DNA from 4 places in the Nocardia sp. NPDC049526 genome. Region 1 is predicted to be linked to each of the others. Evidence: riboswitches for the same ligand, from Rfam matches in the RefSeq annotation. Region 1 holds a riboswitch; each other region holds the start of a gene.
What was found. Region 1 has a riboswitch for S-adenosylmethionine ahead of ACIBW7_RS41570 (rhodanese-like domain-containing protein). Riboswitches for the same ligand answer to the same signal wherever they lie in the genome.
Positions count from the first base shown of each region.

Region 1 (2,197 bases):
CATGCGTTGAACGGGCTCAGCGCCGGACCGGTATGGCGCATAAGGGTTTTCACCGGACCGTCGATGTAGTCCTGATCGCCGAGGATCGCACCGCCGAGTACCCGGCCCTGACCATCGATGTGCTTGGTGCCGGAATACACCAGCACGTCCGCACCGAGTTCGAAACCGCGCTGCAGCAGCGGCGTGGCGAAGACGTTGTCCAGCACCACTTTCGCGCCGGCGGCATGCGCGAGTTCGGTCACCCGGCGCACGTCGACCAGCGTCTGCATCGGATTGGCCGGTGTCTCGAAGAAGACGGCCTGGGTCGGCACCGAAAGCGCCTGCTCCCACTGATCCAGATCATCGCCGTCGACGAAGACCGTCTCCACACCCCAGCGCGGCAGAATCTCGTTGCACACGACGAAGCACGAGCCGAACAGGCTGCGCGCGGCCACAAGTCGATCGCCCGCGCCCAAAAGCGCACCGAGCGCGGTGAATACGGCCGACATGCCGCTCGCGGTCGCGAAACATGCTTCGGCGCCGTCGATCAGACGCAGCCGCTCCTCGAACATGGCGACCGTCGGGTTCCCGTAGCGGGAGTAGACGAAATGCTCGATATCGCCGGTGAACGCGGCTTCGGCCGCCTCGGCGCTCTCATAGACGAAACCGGAGGACAGATACAGCGCCTCGGCGGTTTCCTCGAATCCCGAGCGGCGCAGGCCACCTCGCACGCCGAGCGTCGCGGGACCGACACCCTCGGGCAGCGGCTTGTCGAACGCACCACCGGTGATCATGACTGCCGCCAGGGCAGGCCGATGGCGCGCCAGCCGGAGCCGCCACGATGTCCGAGCTCGTCGATCGGGCCTTCGAAGCCCTCCAGCACATTGAACGACGGGGCGATGCCTGCCCCGGTCGCGGCGACTGCCGCACCGATGGAACGCTGTCCGGAGCGACAGAGGAAGACGACGGGCGCTGCCGGATCGCGCCCCTCCAGCGCCTTGGTCAGCTGCTCGACGAACTCACCGTTGCGGGCGCCGTTGCTGTCGACCCATTCGATCAGCACCGTCGGCCGTTCGATCGAAGTCGTATCCGGCACACCGACGAAACGCCATTCGGCCTCGGTGCGCACGTCCACCAGGACAGCTTCGGGATTGTCCTGCAACAACTCCCACGCCTGCTGTGGGGTGATGTCACCGGCATATGTCATGCGATCCTCCTGTGAATCCACGCTTGCCGCACCTGGGTTTCGGTGCGCGGCCAGGTCGTCACCCGGAGCACCCCACCGCGGAGGAGGGTTGCCGACCAGCCAGCCGGGGCTTGGCGCTGGTACTCATGACCCGAAAATGAGATTGCCTGGGCAGGGGCCGCCATGTCAAACCCCAGTTCGCACCGCGCATAAGGAATCAACCGCAGACGATCCATCGGTCTTGGGAACGGGTCAGATTCCAGGTCGCCGGGGTCTCCCGGCCGTCGACCGCGATGGTCACCGTCGCCTTGGCCTTATCGCCGTCGACCATCGCATTCTCAATCTTGGTGACCTTGATCGACTTTCCGGCCGCGGCCCCGCCGAACTGACCCGCGAGCGACGTCTTGCTCTCGTCGAAGCCCTGACAGGCCACGCCCGGCGGCGGCGTGCTGTCGGTGGTGGCGCGGGCCTCCGCGTAGCGCTGCACCGCGGCCGCGATCTTGTCCGATTCTGTGACATTTTTCTCAGCGGGCGAAAGCACCGCACCGAGGACGATCGCGACCAGCACGACAGCGGCGAAGACGGCCGCCGCGATGAACGGCGCGATGGAGCGACGATCGGTCTGATCGACCTCGATTACGGGTTCTTCATCGGTGCCCTGCTGCTCTGTCATGGGTCGATCATCCCTGGTGGACGGCGGTATCCGGCATTCGGCCCCGGAACCTGCGCCGCCAGGATTTGATAGATGTCGGTAGAGCGGGTAGTCACGGTAGGTGGGCCGGGGCAGCAAACACCCGGTGTACGCACCGCCGCAGGGTGCGCGCTGTGCCACCGATAGAATCGCGAGACTGCGGCCTGCTGTCATAGCCGAGATGGCCGCCTGTCCGCATCAGCAGATGCGACCGAGAGGGTGCGTCAAGTTAGCCTAAGCTAAGACTGACGCCGTAATTGTTTCGACCATAAGGGTGCGCGTAAAAGATGACCGAACACAGTGCAGCGACTCGCCCGCTTCGCATCGCGATCGTGGGCGCG
Region 1 covers NZ_JBITMA010000027.1:75-2,271, reverse strand. The annotation lists gene ACIBW7_RS41575 (O-succinylhomoserine sulfhydrylase) at 1-773, opposite strand, end outside; gene ACIBW7_RS41570 (rhodanese-like domain-containing protein) at 770-1,186, opposite strand; SAM riboswitch class IV at 1,201-1,317, opposite strand; gene ACIBW7_RS41565 (hypothetical protein) at 1,383-1,838, opposite strand; partial or broken gene ACIBW7_RS41560 (FAD/NAD(P)-binding protein) at 2,144-2,197, shown strand, end outside.

Region 2 (2,197 bases), on a different contig from region 1:
AAGGGACGGGTCTCGGGTGTCGGGTTCCAAAGTCCGTCAGTACTGGCGTAATTCCACGACGCACCCGTGTCGACCAGGGTGGCGATGGCCTCGACCAGCCGATCCACATCGGCGGAGCTGGTGCCGAGGCCGATGCTGGCACGCAGCGCACCGTCCAGGCCGAGCCGCTCGAGCAGCGGGTGGGCGCAGAAGCGGCCGTCGCGAATGCCGATGCCGTGTTCGGCGGAGAGATAGGCCGCGACGTGTCCGGGGACGAATCCGTCCAGCGTGAAGGCGACAATGCCGACGGTGTCGGGGCTGTCGTCCCAGATGCGCAGCAGGTTGACGCCCGGAATCGCGGACAGCCCGGCACGCAGGCGATCGGCGAGCAGTCGCTCATGCGCGGCAAGGGTTTTCGGATCGATCGCGCACAGCGCGTCACATGCGGCGGCGAGTGCGGCCGCGCCCAGCACATTCGGCGAACCGGCCTCGTGACGCTGTGGTGCCGATGCCCATTCCGCGCTGGTAGTGGTGACCTCGCGGACCGCCCCGCCGCCCGCCAGATACGGTTCGGCGGCATCGAGCCAATCCCGGCGTCCGACAAGCACTCCCGCGCCGAACGGTGCGTAGAGCTTGTGGCCGGAAAAGGCGAGGTAGTCGATTCCGGTGGCGCGCAGGCTGATTCGACGATGCGGTGCCAGTTGCGCGGCATCGACCAGGATCCGCGCACCGCACTGGTGCGCGATGGTGGCCAGGCGCTCGAGTGGCAGCACCTCACCGGTCACATTCGACGCGCCGGTGACCGCGAGCAATGCCGCCGGCCTACTGCACAATTCGGCGATCAGCTGGCGGATCGTCTCCTCGACGGTCGCCGCGGCCTTGACGACGCGACGACCGTGCCGGGTCCAGGGCAGGAAGTTCGCATGATGTTCGATATCCAGCACCACGGTGTCGCCGGGCACACAGGCGGCGAGCAGATTCAGCGAATCGGTGGTGTTGCGGGTGAACACCACCACCTGGTCGTCGGCGGCGTCGAGGAAGCGGGTGACCGAGCCGCGCGCGGCCTCGTAGCACTCGGTGGAGATCCGCGAGGCGTAACCGGCACCGCGGTGCACGCTCGCGTAGAACGGCAGCAGCTGCTGCACGCGGTCGGTGACCTGCGCCAATGCCGGTGCGCTAGCGGCGTAGTCGAAGTTCGCGTAGGTGGTCGTTCCGCCCTGTACGAGCGGCACCTGGAGGTCGTCGCCGGAAACCCGGGCGAGGGCGGCACAGCTCTGCTCAACTACAGCGGTCATCACAAATCCCATCGGCTGTGGGACCCGAAATCAGGTGATCATCCGAGTCCGCGCTTGCCGCACCCGGTCGGGCTGCGGCCCGGTCGTCACCCGGAGCACCCCGCCGCGGAGGAGGGTTGCCGACCAGCTAGCCGGGGCTTGACGCTGGTACTCATGACCTGAACCGAGATTGGCAGATGCCACACCGTCCTGTCAACCGAATCATTTCTGCATACACATGCAGTCGAATAAATAACCTTGCAATGCCGAGCGATGTGCGATCTGATCGAGAGGTGACGCTTTCCCTGCTGCTCAGCTTTATCGGCCTGTGCATTCTGCTGTCGATCACGCCCGGCCCGGATTCGTTCCTGGTGCTGCGTTTCTCGATCGTGGACGCGCGACCCGGTATCGCCGCGGCGATCGGCTCGGCATTGGGCGGGATCGTGTGGGCGGTGGTGGTCGCAGCGGGCGTCGCCGCCCTGCTGGAACAGTCCGCGACGGCCTACCGGACGCTCAAGGTCGTCGGCGGAATCTACTTGGTGTACTTGGGAATTCGGGCGCTGATCGATCACCGCAAGCAGCGCGGGGCGGGCACCGCCGCGGCGTCCGGACAGTCGGCCGCGCAGGCTCCCGCCTCGATCCGCTCGGCATTCGCCGCAGGTCTGGTGTCGTGCATGTTCAACCCGAAGGTCGGGCTGTTCTACCTGGCGGTTCTGCCGCAATTCCTCACCGATGTCACCTTTCTGAACACCCTCGCCCTCGGCGCCATCGAATGCTCCATTGCCGCCGTCGAGATGATCCTGCTCGCCGTGCTGGCGTCACGAGCGGTTGCGATGTTGCGCCGCCCACAGGTTCGCGATCGGCTCGAACAGATCAGCGCGGCCATTCTCGCCGCGCTCGGCATCGGCACGGCCGCTTCTGCCGCGTGATCCGTCATGCGCCTG
Region 2 covers NZ_JBITMA010000001.1:1,033,929-1,036,125, reverse strand. The annotation lists gene ACIBW7_RS04520 (aminotransferase class V-fold PLP-dependent enzyme) at 1-1,274, opposite strand, end outside; SAM riboswitch class IV at 1,320-1,433, opposite strand; gene ACIBW7_RS04515 (LysE family translocator) at 1,547-2,182, shown strand.
Region 2: it holds a riboswitch for S-adenosylmethionine, as region 1 does, so the genes downstream of both, ACIBW7_RS04520 (aminotransferase class V-fold PLP-dependent enzyme) here and ACIBW7_RS41570 (rhodanese-like domain-containing protein) in region 1, are expected to answer to the same signal.

Region 3 (2,197 bases), on a different contig from region 1:
GGAAGACCCGCCCCCTCGCGCCCAACCGCTGATCAAGATCAGGTGGAATCTGTGGCAGCATCACCCGAGAAGACCCGCCACCAGTTCCACCTGATCTTGATCGGACCGCTCAGCGCACCGAGGTGAGTCCTATGGTCGGGAGGAAGAAGCAGGACTTGGTGCCGTTGTCCACGGTGCCGAAGACTGCGGCGAGTACAGTGCCGGATCCGGTGTCGACCGGAACCGCGCGCACCCCACCGACCGGGAATACGGCGACGAAGTCTTGGATGGCGCGTTCGGCCAGTGGCCTTACCTCGGCGGGGATTTCGGCGGGCACCATCGTGCGGACCACATCGGACATCGATCCCATGGCGGTGATGCCGCTGCGGCCGTTGGCCAGGTTGACCCAGGCGACGTTCATGCCCGAAGCATTCGTGCCGTCCGGGCCGAGGCCGTAGGGGACGAAGGTGAACATGACTTGGCCCGCCTTGACGGCGCTCGGGTCGAGTCCCGGAATGGCCACCGTGGTTTTGGGCCACGGCCCCGGGACTGCGCCCGCAACCGCGGGAACCAGACCGAGGCTGCCGGTGTCGGAGCAGAACGGCGCGACCGCCGGGTAGAGGAACGGGTCGATGCCCAACGTGCGCAGCGCCTCTACGACGGCTCGATAACCGGCGAACAGATCACCGGGTGCGGCCTGGGCGGGGGGTGCGGTCGCGGCCGGAACGGCTGGTGCGGGCATCGGCGCCGGACCCGCGGCGGCGATGCCGGGGACGGCGAGAGTCAGCGCGGCCGTACCGGTCGCGATGGCGGTTAGCGTGGTCAGACGGCGCAGCAGGGTCACGGCAGACCTCCTCATCGTCGGGCACGAATCGAGGTCCGAGAGTACTCCGGCAAACCTTCGCAACAGCGTCTATTCCGGCGGTCGACACATTCGCGCCGCGCGTTCCGATGGGCCGCCGCGGCGATCCGAAGGTGGGAAATTCGGACGAAGAGCACACGGAAAACCGGGTCCGAAATGCCACGATCCACTGCTCGACCGGGACAATAGTGCCTGCTCACGACCACACAAACAAGGTCTGCGCTCACGCTGATTCGTACCCTTGTGCCGGACTTCGCCTGCTTCGCATGATATTTCGGCTAGGCCCATTGACCGACCCGTGCTCGGCGTCGGACACACCATCCAGAGCGACCGAGAGACCTGGCTCGTCGACGTCGCAGCAACCCCCCGGTCACCGGGTGCGGGTGCTTCCGCCGGGAACGATGGAGGAACCGAAATATGAGCGCGTCCGTCGCATCCGATACTCCGGTATCGGATGTCCCGATACCGGCTGCACCCACCGCCACCGTAGGCACTACCGGCGCACCGGCGATCGCCAAGTCCTGGCACCCGTGGCGCTGGGTCATCAGCGCCATCGCGCTCGTGCTACTCGCGCAGTTCGTCCACGGACTGGCCACCAATCCGGGCTGGGATTGGTCGACATTCGCCAAGTACTTCACCGCGAAATCGGTGCTGTCGGCGCTGAAGGTCACCCTGGAGCTGACCCTGTGGGGCACGGCGCTGGGATTCCTGATCGGTACGGCATTGGCGATCGCCCGACTGTCGAATAATCCGGTGCTGCGGGTGATCTCGTGGGTCTATATCTGGGCGTTCCGCTCGATTCCGCTGATCGTGCAGCTGCTGTTCTGGTTCAACATCGCCTACCTGTACCACAAGCTCTCGCTCGGAATCCCGTTCGGCCCTTCCTTTCTCACCTTCGAGGTGAACGGGGTGATCAGCGGATTCACCGCGGCCGTCATCGGACTCGCATTGCATCAGGCGGCGTATGCGGCCGAGATCATCCGGGCCGGGTATATCTCGGTCGATCCTGGGCAGCTGGAAGCAGCCGCGGCACTGGGTATTCCGCGGGTACGGCAGTTCCGTACGGTCATCGTCCCGCAGGCCATGCGCTCGATCCTGCCGAATGCGACCAATGAAGTGATCAGCCTGTTCAAGGGCACCTCGATCGTGTCGGTCATGGCGATCGCGGAACTCTTCTACCAGGTCCAGGTGATCTACGGCCGCAACGGCCGGGTGGTGCCGCTGCTCATGGTGGCCACCGTCTGGTACATCGTGCTGACCACGATTCTGTCGGTGGTGCAGTTCTATATCGAACGCCACTACGCCAAGGGCGCGCACCGCACGCCCCCGCCGACACCGGTGCAGAAGGTCTGGCGC
Region 3 covers NZ_JBITMA010000009.1:123,688-125,884, forward strand. The annotation lists gene ACIBW7_RS27260 (glycosyltransferase) at 1-32, shown strand, start outside; gene ACIBW7_RS27265 (hypothetical protein) at 110-823, opposite strand; SAM riboswitch class I at 1,156-1,249, shown strand; gene ACIBW7_RS27270 (amino acid ABC transporter permease) at 1,259-2,197, shown strand, end outside.
Region 3: it holds a riboswitch for S-adenosylmethionine, as region 1 does, so the genes downstream of both, ACIBW7_RS27270 (amino acid ABC transporter permease) here and ACIBW7_RS41570 (rhodanese-like domain-containing protein) in region 1, are expected to answer to the same signal.

Region 4 (2,197 bases), on a different contig from region 1:
TCGCGCCAACCGCATTGTCTCGGTCAGCAGCTTGGATACCGCCGCGGCTTCGGTGAGGAAGCCGTCGTGGCCGTCGCGGGAGTGCACGATCTCCAGGCCCTCACAGCCCGGCAGTCCGTCGGCCAGTTCCTGTTGAGTCCGCAACGGGTACAAGCGATCCGAGTCGACGCCGCCGACCACGCACGGTACCGGGGTGGCGGCGAGTGCGGCCGCGATACCGCCGCGCCCGCGGCCGATATCGTGTCGGTTCATCGCCTCGGTCAGCAGGACGTAGGTGGCGGGATCGAAACGGCTGCAAAGCTTTTCGGCCTGGTGGTCCAGATAGCTCTGCACCGCGTAGCGGCCGCCGTTGCGTGGATCCTCGTCGCCCTGCGCATTGTTCTCGAAGCGGTGATCGAGTTCGCCCTCGGTGCGGTAGGTCAGGTGCGCGATGCGGCGGGCGATGCCCATGCCGGTCGTCGGGGTGCGGTCGGTGTCGTGGTAGTCGCCGCCCTGCCAGTCGGGATCGGCCTTGATGGCGGCGATTTGCGTTGTCTGCGTGCCGATCTGGTCGGCGGTGGCGCGTGCGCCGACGGCGAGCACCAGTGCGGATGCGACCCGCTCCGGCGCGCCGACCATCCACTCCAGCACCCGCATGCCACCCATCGAACCGCCGACGACGGCGGCCAGGCGTTCGATGCCGAGCAGATCGAGCAGTGCCGCTTCCGCGGTCACCTGATCCCGGATCGAGATCTCCGGAAACCTTGCACCCCAAGGCTTTCCGTCGGGTGCCAGCGTCGAGGGGCCGGTGCTGCCCTTGCAGCCGCCGAGCACATTCGTCGCGATGACGCACCATTCGTCGGTATCCACCGGTGCGCCCGGCCCGACCAGGCCGTCCCACCAGCCGGGCAGCGGATGGATGTCGTCGGGCACCCCGACGACATGCGAATCGCCGGTCAGCGCGTGCTCGACGAGCACCACATTGTCCAGTGCGGGGGAGAGCTCACCCCAGCGCTGCACGGCCAGATGAACGTCCGGGATGACCGCGCCGGTCTCCAGTCGCACATCCCCGATGGCAATGATGCCGAGCCTCCCGTCCGGCGGTGGCAGGGCCACCGCGGACGAACGCGCGGTACTGGTGGGGTCGGTCACGGTCACGACTCCGCCTCGCTAGCGCTCGGCTCCGTCGCGACCGAGGGTGTTGTGTTGATGGTTCGCTCGCTGCGCTCGCTCACGACGTCGCCGCCGTGAAACCGACCCGCCGCGCACAGTGCGTCGCCGATACCGGGGGTATCACGAGGGAACGCACATCCCCGATGTTAGCTACCCGGCTGAACCGGGCCGCGGTCCGGTAGACCGGGAGTGCGGCCGCGGACGCGATGGGGTCACTCATGTCGTGCTCCAAAGGGTTGTTCGCCGGCAGGTCTTATCGAGGTGCGGGTAACGGACAACAACTCATCGGAAATACCTCCTGAAGTGCGCGCTTGCCCTCGACCATCGAGAGCCCGGTCATCACCCGGAGCACCCCACCGCTGCTGGAGGGTTGCCGTCCAGCAAGCCGGGGCTTCGCGCTGGCACTCATGACCTGACGGACATGGTAACCGGCGCGCGGTCGGCGACTGAAATCCGTTACCGGGTTTCCGCCGGTTCGGTCGCAGGCTGCCCGGTGCACACGCGCATGAACTCGTCGAACGACGTGGTGAATCCGGTGCGGGCCTCCGCGGCGGCCGCGGAGGTGTCCTCCTCGTCGAAGATCGAGTTCTGGCACTCCATGCTGAGGTGGCCGATCAGCTGCCAGGCGCCGACGACCAGTCGTACCGGTAGCGCGTCGGGCTGGGTGCCGAGTCGCTCGGCGATCACGTCGGCGATCGCGGCGTTCTTATCGTCGGCCAGTTCCATGCTCTGCGCACTGACCGTCGGACTGCTGCGCAGAATCCGCTGCATCTGCTGGAAGCGCCGGAACGACAGCGGTCCCTCGACATTCACCGCGGCTTGGTCGACGACCAGCAGGAAGGCCTCGCGCAGCGATTGCAGCTCATTGCCGGTGACCGGGAGTCCGCGCAGGCACTCGGCGATCGCGAGTCCGAAGTCCTTGACCGGCCCGAGGACGATGGCCTCTTTGCTGTCGAAATACCGATTGATCGTGCGCGGGGAAACATCCGCGCGGTCCGCGATCTGTTCGACCGTCGTCGCTTCGAATCCCTGTGCGTCGCACAGG
Region 4 covers NZ_JBITMA010000012.1:17,481-19,677, forward strand. The annotation lists gene ACIBW7_RS32000 (homoserine O-acetyltransferase) at 1-1,095, opposite strand, end outside; SAM riboswitch class IV at 1,455-1,565, opposite strand; gene ACIBW7_RS32005 (TetR/AcrR family transcriptional regulator) at 1,609-2,197, opposite strand, start outside.
Region 4: it holds a riboswitch for S-adenosylmethionine, as region 1 does, so the genes downstream of both, ACIBW7_RS32000 (homoserine O-acetyltransferase) here and ACIBW7_RS41570 (rhodanese-like domain-containing protein) in region 1, are expected to answer to the same signal.